Regions from separate parts of the Silvimonas sp. genome, predicted to be linked through region 1. Evidence: riboswitches for the same ligand, from Rfam matches in the RefSeq annotation. Region 1 holds a riboswitch; the other holds the start of a gene.
The links. A riboswitch is a leader RNA that binds a small molecule or an ion and turns the genes downstream of it on or off. The one in region 1 is predicted to bind glycine.
Positions count from the first base shown of each region.

Region 1 (5,846 bases):
CCCCGGAGGCACCTACTTCTTTACTGTAGTCACAGAACAGCGGCGGCCCATTTTGACCAACGCGGATGTTCGCAAGGCATTGCACGTTGCCATTGTTGAAACACGCAGAACACGGCCATTTCGTATCGATGGCTGGGTACTTTTGCCAGATCACCTGCACTGCATCTGGACGTTACCTGATGGGGATGCCGACTTTTCCACTCGCTGGAAGAAGATAAAACGTGATGTTAGCGTAGCGTGTGCAGAAAGCTATCTGCAACCCGATTTACTCAATCCACGCCGAAGGACAAAGGGCCACAGCACACTTTGGCAGCATCGCTTCTGGGAACACGCGATCGCCAATGAACAAGAATTCAAGAGCTATCTGGATTACCTGCACTGGAACCCGATGAAGCATGGATTGATCACCCGCATCTTAGACTGGCCGTGGTCTTCGTTTCACAGAGTATATGCAGCAAGGCGTCTATTCTGCGGATTGGTGTATTGCAAAAAACCATTGCCATTCATCAACCGGCGGGTTACACCCGCCCTACTTCATATTCGCAGCGCCTTAGTAGGGCGGGTGCAACCCGCCACCTCCATGACATATTCCCCTTGACCCGCATGAACGGCAGTTGCCAAGCGGGCGTGGGCTGCGCATAATCCGCCCGTCATGCAGGAGAGTGTTTTGTCCGCAATGGATGAAGCCGCCGAAGGCGCAAGCGCACCCGCAATCGCTCAGGCAAAAGGACTGTATGACATCGGCCGCAAAGGCCGCTGAAGAAAAGGGTTAGGGCAAGACGCCAGGCCGCAGACAGTACTTTGCTGTACGGCAAGGCCGGGCAACGCAGCCATCACCTTTTTATTCAGTGGCGGGCTGGAAAAACTCTGGAGAGCGGCGCGGTTGTTGCGCGCACACCGAAGGGGCTAAGGGCGACAGTGCGTGCATACGCCATCGCCTGAAAATCTCAGGTGCCGGGACAGAGGGGTGTGGTAAGCCGCAGATACGGTGTACGTATTTGCAATCCACACGCCCAGGAAATCCCGATGACCGCTCCACGCACCCCGCTGCAACCCGACTCAAGCACATCCAGCGCCACTGTGGGGGTACCCCCGAGGGGTACACCGCTGTACCAATCCCACCTCGACGCTGGCGCGAAGATTGTCGACTTCGCGGGCTGGTCCATGCCGATTCATTACGGCTCCCAACTCAAAGAACACGAAATCGTGCGCGCCGATGCAGGCATGTTCGATGTTTCGCACATGGTGGTGCTCGATATCACCGGTGGCGATGCCAAGTCCTGGTTGCAAGGCATTCTGGCTAACGATGTGGCCAAGCTCGGTTACATGGGCAAGGCGTTGTATTCGGGCTTGCTGACGCCTGAAGGCACGGTGATCGACGATCTGATCGTCTATCTGGCCGAAGACGGTTATCGCATGGTAGTCAATGCCGGTACGCGAGAAAAGGACTTGGCATGGTTGCGTAAAACCAGCGAAGGTCGCGAGGTCATCCTGACCGTGCGTGATGATCTGGCAATGCTGGCGGTGCAAGGCCCCAACGCCATCGACAAAGTCTGTAGCGTCAAGCCGCAATGGGCAGATGCGATCCGCGCGCTCAAGGTATTCCAGGGTGTAGCGATGGGCGAATGGTTTGTGGCCCGTACCGGCTATACCGGTGAAGACGGCCTGGAAATCATGATTCCGGCGGCTGAGGCCCCTGCGTTTTTCTCGCAACTGATCGCTGCCGGTGTCGCGCCGTGTGGTCTGGGTGCACGCGACACGCTGCGGCTGGAAGCAGGCATGAATCTGTACGGCCACGACATGGATGAAACCATCAGCCCGCTGCAAGCCGGTATGGGCTGGACTATCGCCTGGGAACCCGCCAGCCGCGACTTTATCGGCCGCGCCGCGCTGGAGGCTGAAAAAGCCGCTGGGGTTGCCATGAAACAAGTCGGCCTGGTGCTGGAAGGCCGCGGCGTGCTGCGTGAAGGCATGCGAGTGGTGGTTGCAGGCGCTGGCGAAGGCGTCATCACCAGCGGCACCTTCTCGCCCACGCTCAAACACTCAATTGCCATTGCCCGCGTACCTGCCGCAACCGGCAGCACCGCAGAGGTGGATCTGCGTGGCACACTGACGCCTGTGCGCGTGGTCAAGCTGCCATTTGTGCGCCTGGGCAAGAAGGTCTTTGACTAAATCAATCTGCGTGGCGAGCCGTGGGCAACGGCTCGCCCGCTTGTAATCCGGATTTACTGGTTCTGAATTTTTCTGAAGCAGTAACAAGCATTTAAACCCATTTGAATCGAGAGAGAACCATCATGCTGGATATCCCTGCAGAACTGAAATACGCCGCCAGCCACGAGTGGATGCGCCTGGAAGCCGATGGGACCGTCACTGTGGGCATTACCCACCACGCGCAAGAATTGCTGGGCGATCTGGTGTTTGTGGAGTTGCCAAAAGTAGGCACGACGCTGGCTAAAGAAGAACAAGCCGGTGTGGTTGAATCCGTAAAAGCCGCGTCTGACGTGTACGCACCAATTGCCGGTGAAGTGGTCGCCATCAATACCGAACTGGAAGCCGGCCCGGAAATCGCCAATACCGAGCCGTACACCGGCGGCTGGTTCTTCCGTCTCAAGCCGGCCGATGCCGCCGATCTGGACGGCATGTTGTCCGCCGAAGACTACGCCCGCGAACTGGGCGCGTAATACCTGTAGGGCGGGTGTAACCCACCGCCACCCGCCCTACATGTTTCACCGATTTGCCCTTGCCCACTTGCCGCAGCTTGCCTGGATTTGCCCTAAATGACGACGCTCTCAGAATTGTTTAATCACGACGATTTCATCAACCGCCATATTGGTATTGATGAGGCCGACGCTACCGCCATGCTCGCCACGCTGGGTCTGAAATCCAGCGCAGAACTGGTCGACCAGACCGTGCCAGCCGGTATCCGCTTCAACCAGAAGCTGGCCTTGCAGGATGCAATTTCCGAAACTGAGGCGCTGATCCGCCTGAAAGAAATTGCTGGCAAGAACCGCGTCAACAAATCGTATATCGGGCTGGGTTATCACCCCACACGCCTGCCTAACGTCATTTTGCGCAACGTACTGGAAAACCCCGGCTGGTACACCGCCTATACACCGTATCAGGCCGAAATCGCGCAGGGCCGACTGGAAGCATTGCTGAACTACCAGCAAATGGTCATCGACCTGACTGGCCTGGAATTGGCCAATGCTTCGTTGCTGGATGAAGCCACCGCTGCTGCTGAAGCCATGGCCATGGCACGCCGTGTGTCCAAGACCAAAGCCAACCAGTTTTTTGTGGATGAGCGTGTGCTGCCACAAACCCTGGACGTATTGAAAACCCGTGCCGATCACTTCGGCTTTGAACTGGTGGTGGGTCATGCCGAAGCGGCCGGTACCAACGAATACTTTGGCGCGCTATTCCAGTACCCGGGCGAAAACGGTGAACTGGTTGATCTGACTGGTTACATTGCCGCCGCCAAGGCCAAGGGGGCCGTGGCGATTGTTGCAGCCGACATGATGGCGATGGTACTGCTCAAATCCCCGGGCGAAATGGGCGCGGATGTCGCCATCGGCAACACGCAACGCTTTGGCGTACCGATGGGCTTTGGTGGCCCGCACGCTGCGTATTTTGCGTTCAAAGATGAAATGAAACGCTCGGCACCAGGCCGCATCATTGGCGTGTCGGTCGATGCCGCTGGCAAACCGGCACTGCGCATGGCGCTGCAAACCCGCGAGCAACATATCCGCCGCGAGAAAGCCAATTCCAATATCTGTACCTCGCAAGTGCTGCTGGCCAATATCGCCGGCATGTATGCGGTGTACCACGGCCCAGCGGGTATCAAGCGCATCGCCGCGCGCATCCATCACCTGGCCGCGCTGTTTGCCACTGGCGTACAGAAAAGTGGCGGCAAGTTGGTGTTCAACAAATTCTATGACACCGTGCAGGTCGATCTGGGCAGCAAGGCCGATTCCGTTTACCACGCGGCGTTGGGCGCGGGTATCAATCTGCGGCGCGCTGGCAACGGCGTGCTGGGTGTGGCGTTCCACGAAAAAGCCACCGAGCGCGATCTGGAAACGCTGCTTGGCCTGTTCACCGGCAAAGTGTTTGATCTGGCTGATCTGGATAAGGCCGTCAGTGCCGACTTCATTCCGGCTGGGCTGAAACGTGAATCGGCCATCCTCACGCATCCGGTCTTCAACACCCACCATAGCGAGCACGAAATGCTGCGCTATTTGAAGAAGCTGGAAAACAAAGACCTGGCGCTGAATCACTCGATGATTTCGCTCGGCTCTTGCACCATGAAGCTGAACGCCACTAGTGAAATGATCCCGGTCACCTGGCCGGAATTTGCCGAGCTGCATCCGTTTGCGCCGGTCGATCAAACCACGGGTTATCTGGAAATGATCGACGGCTTGGCCGAACAACTCAAAGCCATCACCGGTTTTGATGCGATCTCCATGCAGCCGAATTCCGGCGCGCAGGGCGAATACGCCGGTCTGCTGGCGATTCGCCGCTATCACGACAGCCGTGGCGACCAGAAGCGTGATGTGTGCCTCATCCCACGTTCCGCCCACGGCACCAATCCCGCCACCGCCCAGATGATGAGCATGCGCGTGGTGGTGGTGGCGTGTGATGACAACGGCAATATCGATATCCCCGATCTGAAAGCCAAGACCGAAGAGCACGCAGCTGATCTGGCCGCGCTGATGCTCACTTATCCGTCCACCCATGGCGTGTTTGAAGAAGCCGTGAAAGAGATTTGCGATCTGGTGCACAGTCACGGCGGTCAGGTTTACATGGATGGCGCCAACCTGAACGCGCAGGTCGGGCTGTGTCGCCCGGCTGATATCGGTGCCGACGTATCGCACATGAATCTGCACAAAACGTTCTGCATTCCGCACGGCGGCGGCGGTCCGGGCATGGGCCCGATTGGCCTGAAAGCGCATCTGGCGCCGTTCATGGCCAGCCATGTGGTCACGCCGGTACCGGGCGCGCAGAGCGGCATGACGGCGGTATCCGCCGCGCCCTTTGGTAGCGCCAGTATTCTGCCGATCAGCTGGATGTACGTGACGATGATGGGCGCGGAAGGTCTGCGCCTTGCCACCGAAGCCGCGCTGCTGAACGCCAACTACATCGCCACCCGCCTGGCCGAGCATTACCCGGTGCTGTACACCGGCAGCAAAGGCCGCGTCGCGCACGAGTGCATTATTGATCTGCGCCCGCTCAAGGCAGCATCCGGCGTGACTGAAGTCGATATCGCCAAGCGCCTGATGGATTACGGCTTCCACGCCCCGACCATGAGCTTCCCGGTTGCAGGCACATTGATGATTGAGCCAACCGAATCCGAATCCAAAGCCGAACTCGATCGCTTCATCGACGCCATGATCAGCATCCGTGCTGAAGCCGCCAAAGTGCAAAGCGGCGAATGGCCCGCCGAGGACAATCCGCTGCACAACGCGCCGCACACCCAGGCGGACGTAGTTGGCGAATGGTCTCACCCATACAGTCGTGAGGTTGCGGTGTTCCCGCTGCCGTACGTGGCGACCAACAAGTTCTGGCCAACCGTGAAGCGCATCGACGATGTGTTTGGCGACCGCAACCTGGTTTGCAGCTGCCCGAGCATGGATAGCTACGCTTGATAGTTGTCGTTGCTTGCCGTAATACAAAGGCCACCCGCTGCGGTGGCCTTCTTTTATCCATTTTGCATTACCAAGTCACTCATTGCGACAAAGCAATTGGGATGGAAATGCAGGGGTAAGCAACGACAATGATGGATATGCTTGCATTTTTCATTTTGTATTGTGCATATGACCCAGATATTTTTGCGCTCTTTGCTTGGCGCAATC
Region 1 is NZ_JARLJK010000066.1:344,589-350,434, forward strand. Features, by position in the region: gene P4L78_RS09510 (REP-associated tyrosine transposase) at 1-598, shown strand, start outside; glycine riboswitch at 646-743, shown strand; glycine riboswitch at 858-973, shown strand; gene gcvT (glycine cleavage system aminomethyltransferase GcvT) at 1,027-2,172, shown strand; gene gcvH (glycine cleavage system protein GcvH) at 2,295-2,681, shown strand; gene gcvP (aminomethyl-transferring glycine dehydrogenase) at 2,778-5,639, shown strand; gene P4L78_RS09530 (XAC2610-related protein) at 5,781-5,846, shown strand, end outside.

Region 2 (5,846 bases), on a different contig from region 1:
GCAGCAAAATCTGGGCGACGAGCTACCGCTTAAAACGCTGGCCGACCGCATGGGTGCGGCCCGAACGCTGCATGGCTTGCTCGGCGCTCGCCCGGATACCCGCAAGCTCAAACATCACGCGGGTAATCCACTCGACATTGATGTGTTGATCGTCGACGAAGCCTCAATGATCCATCTGGAAATGATGGCGGCGTTACTGGACGCCCTGCCCGCTCACGCACGCGTCATTTTGTTGGGCGATAAAGATCAACTGGCCTCGGTTGAGGCTGGCGCGGTAATGGGCGATTTGTGCCGCGATGCTGAAGCAGGCCATTACACGACAGACACCGCCACATTCGTAACCGCTGCCACCGGCGAAACCTTGCCCGCGAAATATATCGAGCCCGGCAACGCGCTGGCCCAGCAAACGGTGATGCTGCGCGTCAGCCGCCGCTTTGGCGGGCCGATTGGTCAATTGGCGCTAGCCGTGAATTCTGGCGATATCACCCAGGCATTGACGACACTGCAGACGCCCGTCGGGCCGGACTTGCAATGGCTCAATCGCGCCCATCCTCAGGATATTGTCGCGCTGGCACTGTGCGGCCGCGAAGGTGCACCCGGTGGCTATCGCAGTTATCTGGAGCTCGTTGCATCACCGCAATTGAGCGACGCCGCTAGTCACGATGTCTGGGTCAAACAAGTGCTCACCGCGTTTGATCGCTTCCGCATCCTGTGCGCTTTACGCGACGGCGATTGGGGCGTTGCCGGGTTGAATCGCGCCATTGAACAGGCGCTGGCAGAAGAAAAGCTACTGCGCAAAACCGGTGAATGGTACGCCGGCCGTCCGGTGATGGTGACCCGCAATGACTACAGCACCAACGTCTTCAACGGCGACATCGGCATCGCCCTGCCGCCACCCGCCGGCCAAAGTGCGCTGCGCGTGTATTTTATGGATGGCGACACCGTGCGCTCAGTCCTCGCCAGCCGCTTGGCAGATGTCGAGACCGCATTTGCCATGACCGTACACAAATCGCAGGGCTCCGAATTTGAACACACCGTGCTGGTACTACCCGTCGACGGTGGCCAGATCCTGACCCGCGAGCTGGTCTACACCGGCATCACCCGCGCCCGCGAGCGCTTTACGTTGGTAACACCGGGGCAGCAGGCGTTTGAAACCGCTGTTGCCCGCAAGACAAAACGGGCGAGTGGGTTGGCACAGGCGTTGGTGGGTGGGGAGATGTGATGCCCAGAGCGTCAGTGCCTTCGGCCCGGTGGTGAAAGGTGAATTGAAAAGCACATCGTTTGTTTGCGAATTGCTTCTGTTTATGTTCTTTCGCAGTTGTAAATCGCCATTGCACTGAATTCCTGCCAAGGGAGCGATGGCGAACGTAGCCGCTGGATTCCCGCCAAGGGGGCCGCCCAGGCCGGGAATGACGAGGTAGTATTGATGCCGAAGGTATCTGCTGTTGCTCTTAGCTCCCCTCTTTTGGAAGAGGGGCGGGGGGAGATGGCTGCAATATGGAGTTCACCACCGCTGCCAAATCCACCCAAAACCCAATCTCCCCTAACCCCTCTTTGGAAAAGAGGGGCATCGCATCGCCGTTACTTCCAGGCTCATCATCCATGCTCACCACGCCGACCGAGAGCCGGAGACCCAGGCTCCGGGCCGACCGAGGGCACGCAGGGTGCGCGTAGACCATCTTGGCAAACAGACGGTTCTTCCCCCTGCAACCGCATTCGAAGCATTTTGCATCGTTGTGGGGGTGCCCCCGATGGGCACGGCTTTTGACTTTGGGCCCCGCCGACGCTCGCGCCCGGGTCGCCTTTTGCTATCCCGCTCTGCGGGACTTTGGGTTACCTTTCTTTGGCGACGCAAGTTGCACGATAAGTGTCTTTTGCATATGAAACGTGCCCCCGATCACCACCGGGTATCAAACGCTTTTCACTCGCGCCGTAGGCACAAACAAAACAAGCTTTTGAAGCTGAAACCCAATCCGCAACGGCGGGTTGCACCCGCCTTACAAAAACGCGTCTCATCGCAACTGCTGCCACGGTGGATAATCGCCCCGCGCCAAATCCCCTTCCAAATCGCCAGCCAAAAACAACCTCAACACTCCACCACATTCACCGGCACCTCAACAATATTGATCGCCAACCCACCTCTCGCCGTTTCCTTGTACTTGGTATTCATATCCCGCCCGGTATCGCGCATGGTGCGGATCACCCGATCCAGCGAAATAAAGTGACTGCCATCCCCGCGCAATGCCATCCGTGCCGCGTTAATGGCTTTGATTGACGCCATGGCGTTGCGCTCAATGCATGGCACCTGCACCAGTCCGCCCACCGGGTCGCAAGTCAGTCCCAAGTTGTGTTCCATACCAATCTCGGCGGCGTTTTCAACCTGCTGCGGCGTACCTCCCAGCACTTCAGCCAAAGCGCCAGCGGCCATAGAACAGGCAGAACCCACCTCACCCTGACAACCCACTTCGGCCCCGGAAATGGACGCATTCAGCTTGAACAAAATGCCAATCGCTCCCGCCGTCAGCATAAAACGCACGATGCCATCTTCATTCGCGCCGGGCACAAAGCGTATGTAGTAATGCATGACTGCGGGGATGATGCCGGCGGCGCCGTTGGTGGGGGCCGTTACCACCCGGCCACCGGCGGCGTTTTCTTCATTCACCGCCAGCGCGTACAGGTTGACCCAATCCATAACCGTAAGTGGGTCGCGCAGACCAGCCTCAGGCGTAGCCAGCAGCTTGCGTTGCAGTTCGGCGGCGCGGCGTTTGACTTTCATCCCTCCGGGCAGGATGCCTTCGCGCTCGCAGCCACGGCGCACACAGGCTTGCATCACTTGCCAGATATTCAGCAAGTCGTGGCGCACGGTGGCCTCGTCGCGCCAGGTGAGTTCGTTTTCCAGCATGATCTGGCTGATCGACTTTTGCTCCGATTCGCACAGTGCCAGCAACTCGGCGGCAGTGGCAAAACGGTGGCGCATGTGGGTTACGTCAGGTGGCGCAAAACCGGCATCAATGGCCGCTTCATCAACCACAAAACCACCACCCACCGAAAAATACGCGCGCCGCGACAACACCTGCCCAGCGACGTCGGAAGCTTCGAAGATCATGCCGTTTGGATGAAATGGCAGTGTTTTGCGCTTGTGCAGCGTCAGATGCTCGGGTTCGCGAAAAGCCACCGCGTGCGTGCCCAACACCAGCAGTTGCTGGCTGCTGCGAATCGCCGCTACCTGCGCGGCGACCTGATCGACATCCACTGTATCCGGCTCGGCGCCGCTCAAGCCCAGTAGCACGGCAATATCCGAACCGTGACCTTTGCCGGTTGCGCCGAGTGAGCCGAACAGTTCGGCGCGCACGCTAGTCACCTGGTCGAGCACACCATCTTTGGCCAGCCGCAGCGCAAATTGCCGGGCTGCGCGCATGGGGCCAACCGTGTGTGAACTGGATGGGCCGATGCCCACTTTGAAGAGGTCGAACACGCTGATTGCCATAAGCACCTTCTCTGACTGGCCGGGCTAATCGTCAGGCCAGCGTACTGTGCTGAATCGGGCGGCGGGAGCGGTGGGATTGTGGCGCGCAAAGCGCAATGGCACCAAAGCAAGAGCCCATCCGTATCCAGCCGGATGTTGCCCCCTCTGTCCTTGGTGCCTGAGAGATTGCGGCACCCACTATGGGCGCCTTGCTTCCTTCGGCGGGGTCATGCGACCCACTCTCCAGAGAGCCCTATGGCAGCACAGTTCTTTTGCCTGAGAGTTTTCAGGGCGATACCCCTTCGGCGCCACCAGCGGTGGTCTCTCCTGCGCAGCTGTCAGAGCTGAGGGCAATGTAGAGAGATGGCAATGGCATGTCAATCAGGGTTCTACGCCATGATCGGCCGCTGCGACATTCGCGCCAAATGCCTTGGCAGGAACAGAGTTTGCCGACATTGCGCGCTTGCACTGGCGTAACGTCAGCGATCAATGCGCCAGGCCTATACTGGCTCGGCCCATCCAAACCAGAAACAGGAAAGCACCATGCCTACCTTGCAAGAACGCCTCGGTTTTCAAGCCAGTGACCGTCTATTGGTTACGCACGCGGACGATATCGGCATGTGCCAGGCTACCGTCAGCGCATGGCGCTCGCTGGTAGAGATCGGCACCCTGACTTCCGCCTCGACCATGGTGCCTTGTAGCTGGTTTCCATATGCGGCCCGCACGGCCAAAGAGCTGGGTGCGGCCGCCGATCTGGGTGTGCATCTGACGCTCAATTGCGAGTGGACTGACTATCGCTGGAGTGCGCTCACCACCAGCGATCCAGCCAGTGGCTTGCTGGATGCTCACGGTTATCTGCATTCGCTGGCGCGCCCGACCCACCAGTCGGCCAACGTAGATGCCGCACGCAAAGAACTGACCGCGCAAATCGAGCGTGCCGCCGCTTTCGGGATCGATATCACGCATGTGGATAGCCACATGCTGACGTTGTATCACCCCAAACTGATGCCGATCTACCTGGAACTAGCCGCCCAAAATGGCGTGCCACCGCTGATTGCGGATATCGATGCCGGGCAGGTTGCCCAGATGTGCGTGATTCCGCTGGAAGAAGCGGCAGAGGTGGTCGCTCAATACCGGGCGGCGGCGGCGACAGGCAAAGTTGTGTTGGTCGCCAGCGTGATGGGCTTGCCGTTCAACAAGCAGCTTGAGCATTCAGAACGACTGGCATTTGCCTGCGACTGGCTCGATAGCCGTGGCCCAGGCGTGCACGTGCTGGTTTGCCATCCCGCCGACGATACGCCAGAGCTGCGCACCATTGCCGCCCGGGACTTCCGCACCCGTGTGGCGGATCGCGAGCTACTGGGCAGTGCGGCATTGCGTAGCGCCATTGACGAACGCGGTTTCAAGCTGATTGGCATGCGTGCCCTGCGTGAGGCACTGTCGGCTGATTGAACTCAGTCGGCATGCCCAAGCGCAAAAAAAAGACCGCAGCGAGGGTCAGCAACCCGCTTGCGGCCTGAGGCGTCACACTACAACACCAGTTCCCAGGGAAGTACGCAACGTGCGGCCAACAGTACGCACGGTCCAACAAAAAATCGGGTAAGTCGTTTGTCCTGACATTGACTCAAACAAAAGCCGAGTCACAAAGTTACTGCACGCCACAACCCGAAGGTGGCACGCCTTGCGGTGCGGAGCCGTCACGCGGGGGCGGGCGATGGCCCTCTTTACCACCCGGCGGCGGACCATCCGGAGGGCCGTCGCCATTGTCACTATCCATCGCGGGTGGCGGCCGTCGATGTTGCTTGTGCCCATTACCGCTGCCTTGCTCACCGGCCTGCCCCGGTCGCGCGCTGCACTGGCCAGACGGTGCCGAAGCGCTCAAGTCTGTGTCCAGCAAAGAAGGTGGCGGTACACCGTCAGCCGCCCACGCCATCAGGGCCAAGCCAGAAAAAACCACCGCCAAAGCCAGCGCGGGTATGCGTTGTTTGTTCCCCATAAACCACTACTCCTGCGCAGTGTCTGTCACCCAAATGGTGAAGAGGCGCTGACAATAGCATGGTGGTTTAGCGGTAAATGAATGGCTGTGTATTGGTGTTTGTAGCAGCGGGCGACCTTTGTAGCCGCCGGTTTCAGGGCATGCTGCGGATACCTTGAGCTACAAATTTCCTGCCGATCCCCACAGTTGCGTCGTCCAAAAAACAAAACCCCGGCGGGCCGGGGTTTTGTCATCAGAAACAGATAAACACAGCGTTTTACTTCAGGTAAGCCTCGGCCAGCGCCGCCCACATGGTCGCGCCAGGTGTCAGGCACCCATCGTTAAAGTCATACCCCGGATTGTGGATCATGCACGACCCGGCGCCATCGCCGTTCCCGATAAAGA
Region 2 is NZ_JARLJK010000054.1:386,502-392,347, reverse strand. Features, by position in the region: gene recD (exodeoxyribonuclease V subunit alpha) at 1-1,222, shown strand, start outside; gene P4L78_RS03280 (L-serine ammonia-lyase) at 2,087-3,487, opposite strand; glycine riboswitch at 3,721-3,806, opposite strand; gene P4L78_RS03275 (ChbG/HpnK family deacetylase) at 4,010-4,918, shown strand; gene P4L78_RS03270 (hypothetical protein) at 5,115-5,462, opposite strand; gene P4L78_RS03265 (M20 aminoacylase family protein) at 5,719-5,846, opposite strand, start outside.
Region 2: linked by a shared signal. The riboswitch ahead of P4L78_RS03280 (L-serine ammonia-lyase) and the one ahead of gcvT (glycine cleavage system aminomethyltransferase GcvT) in region 1 are both predicted to bind glycine.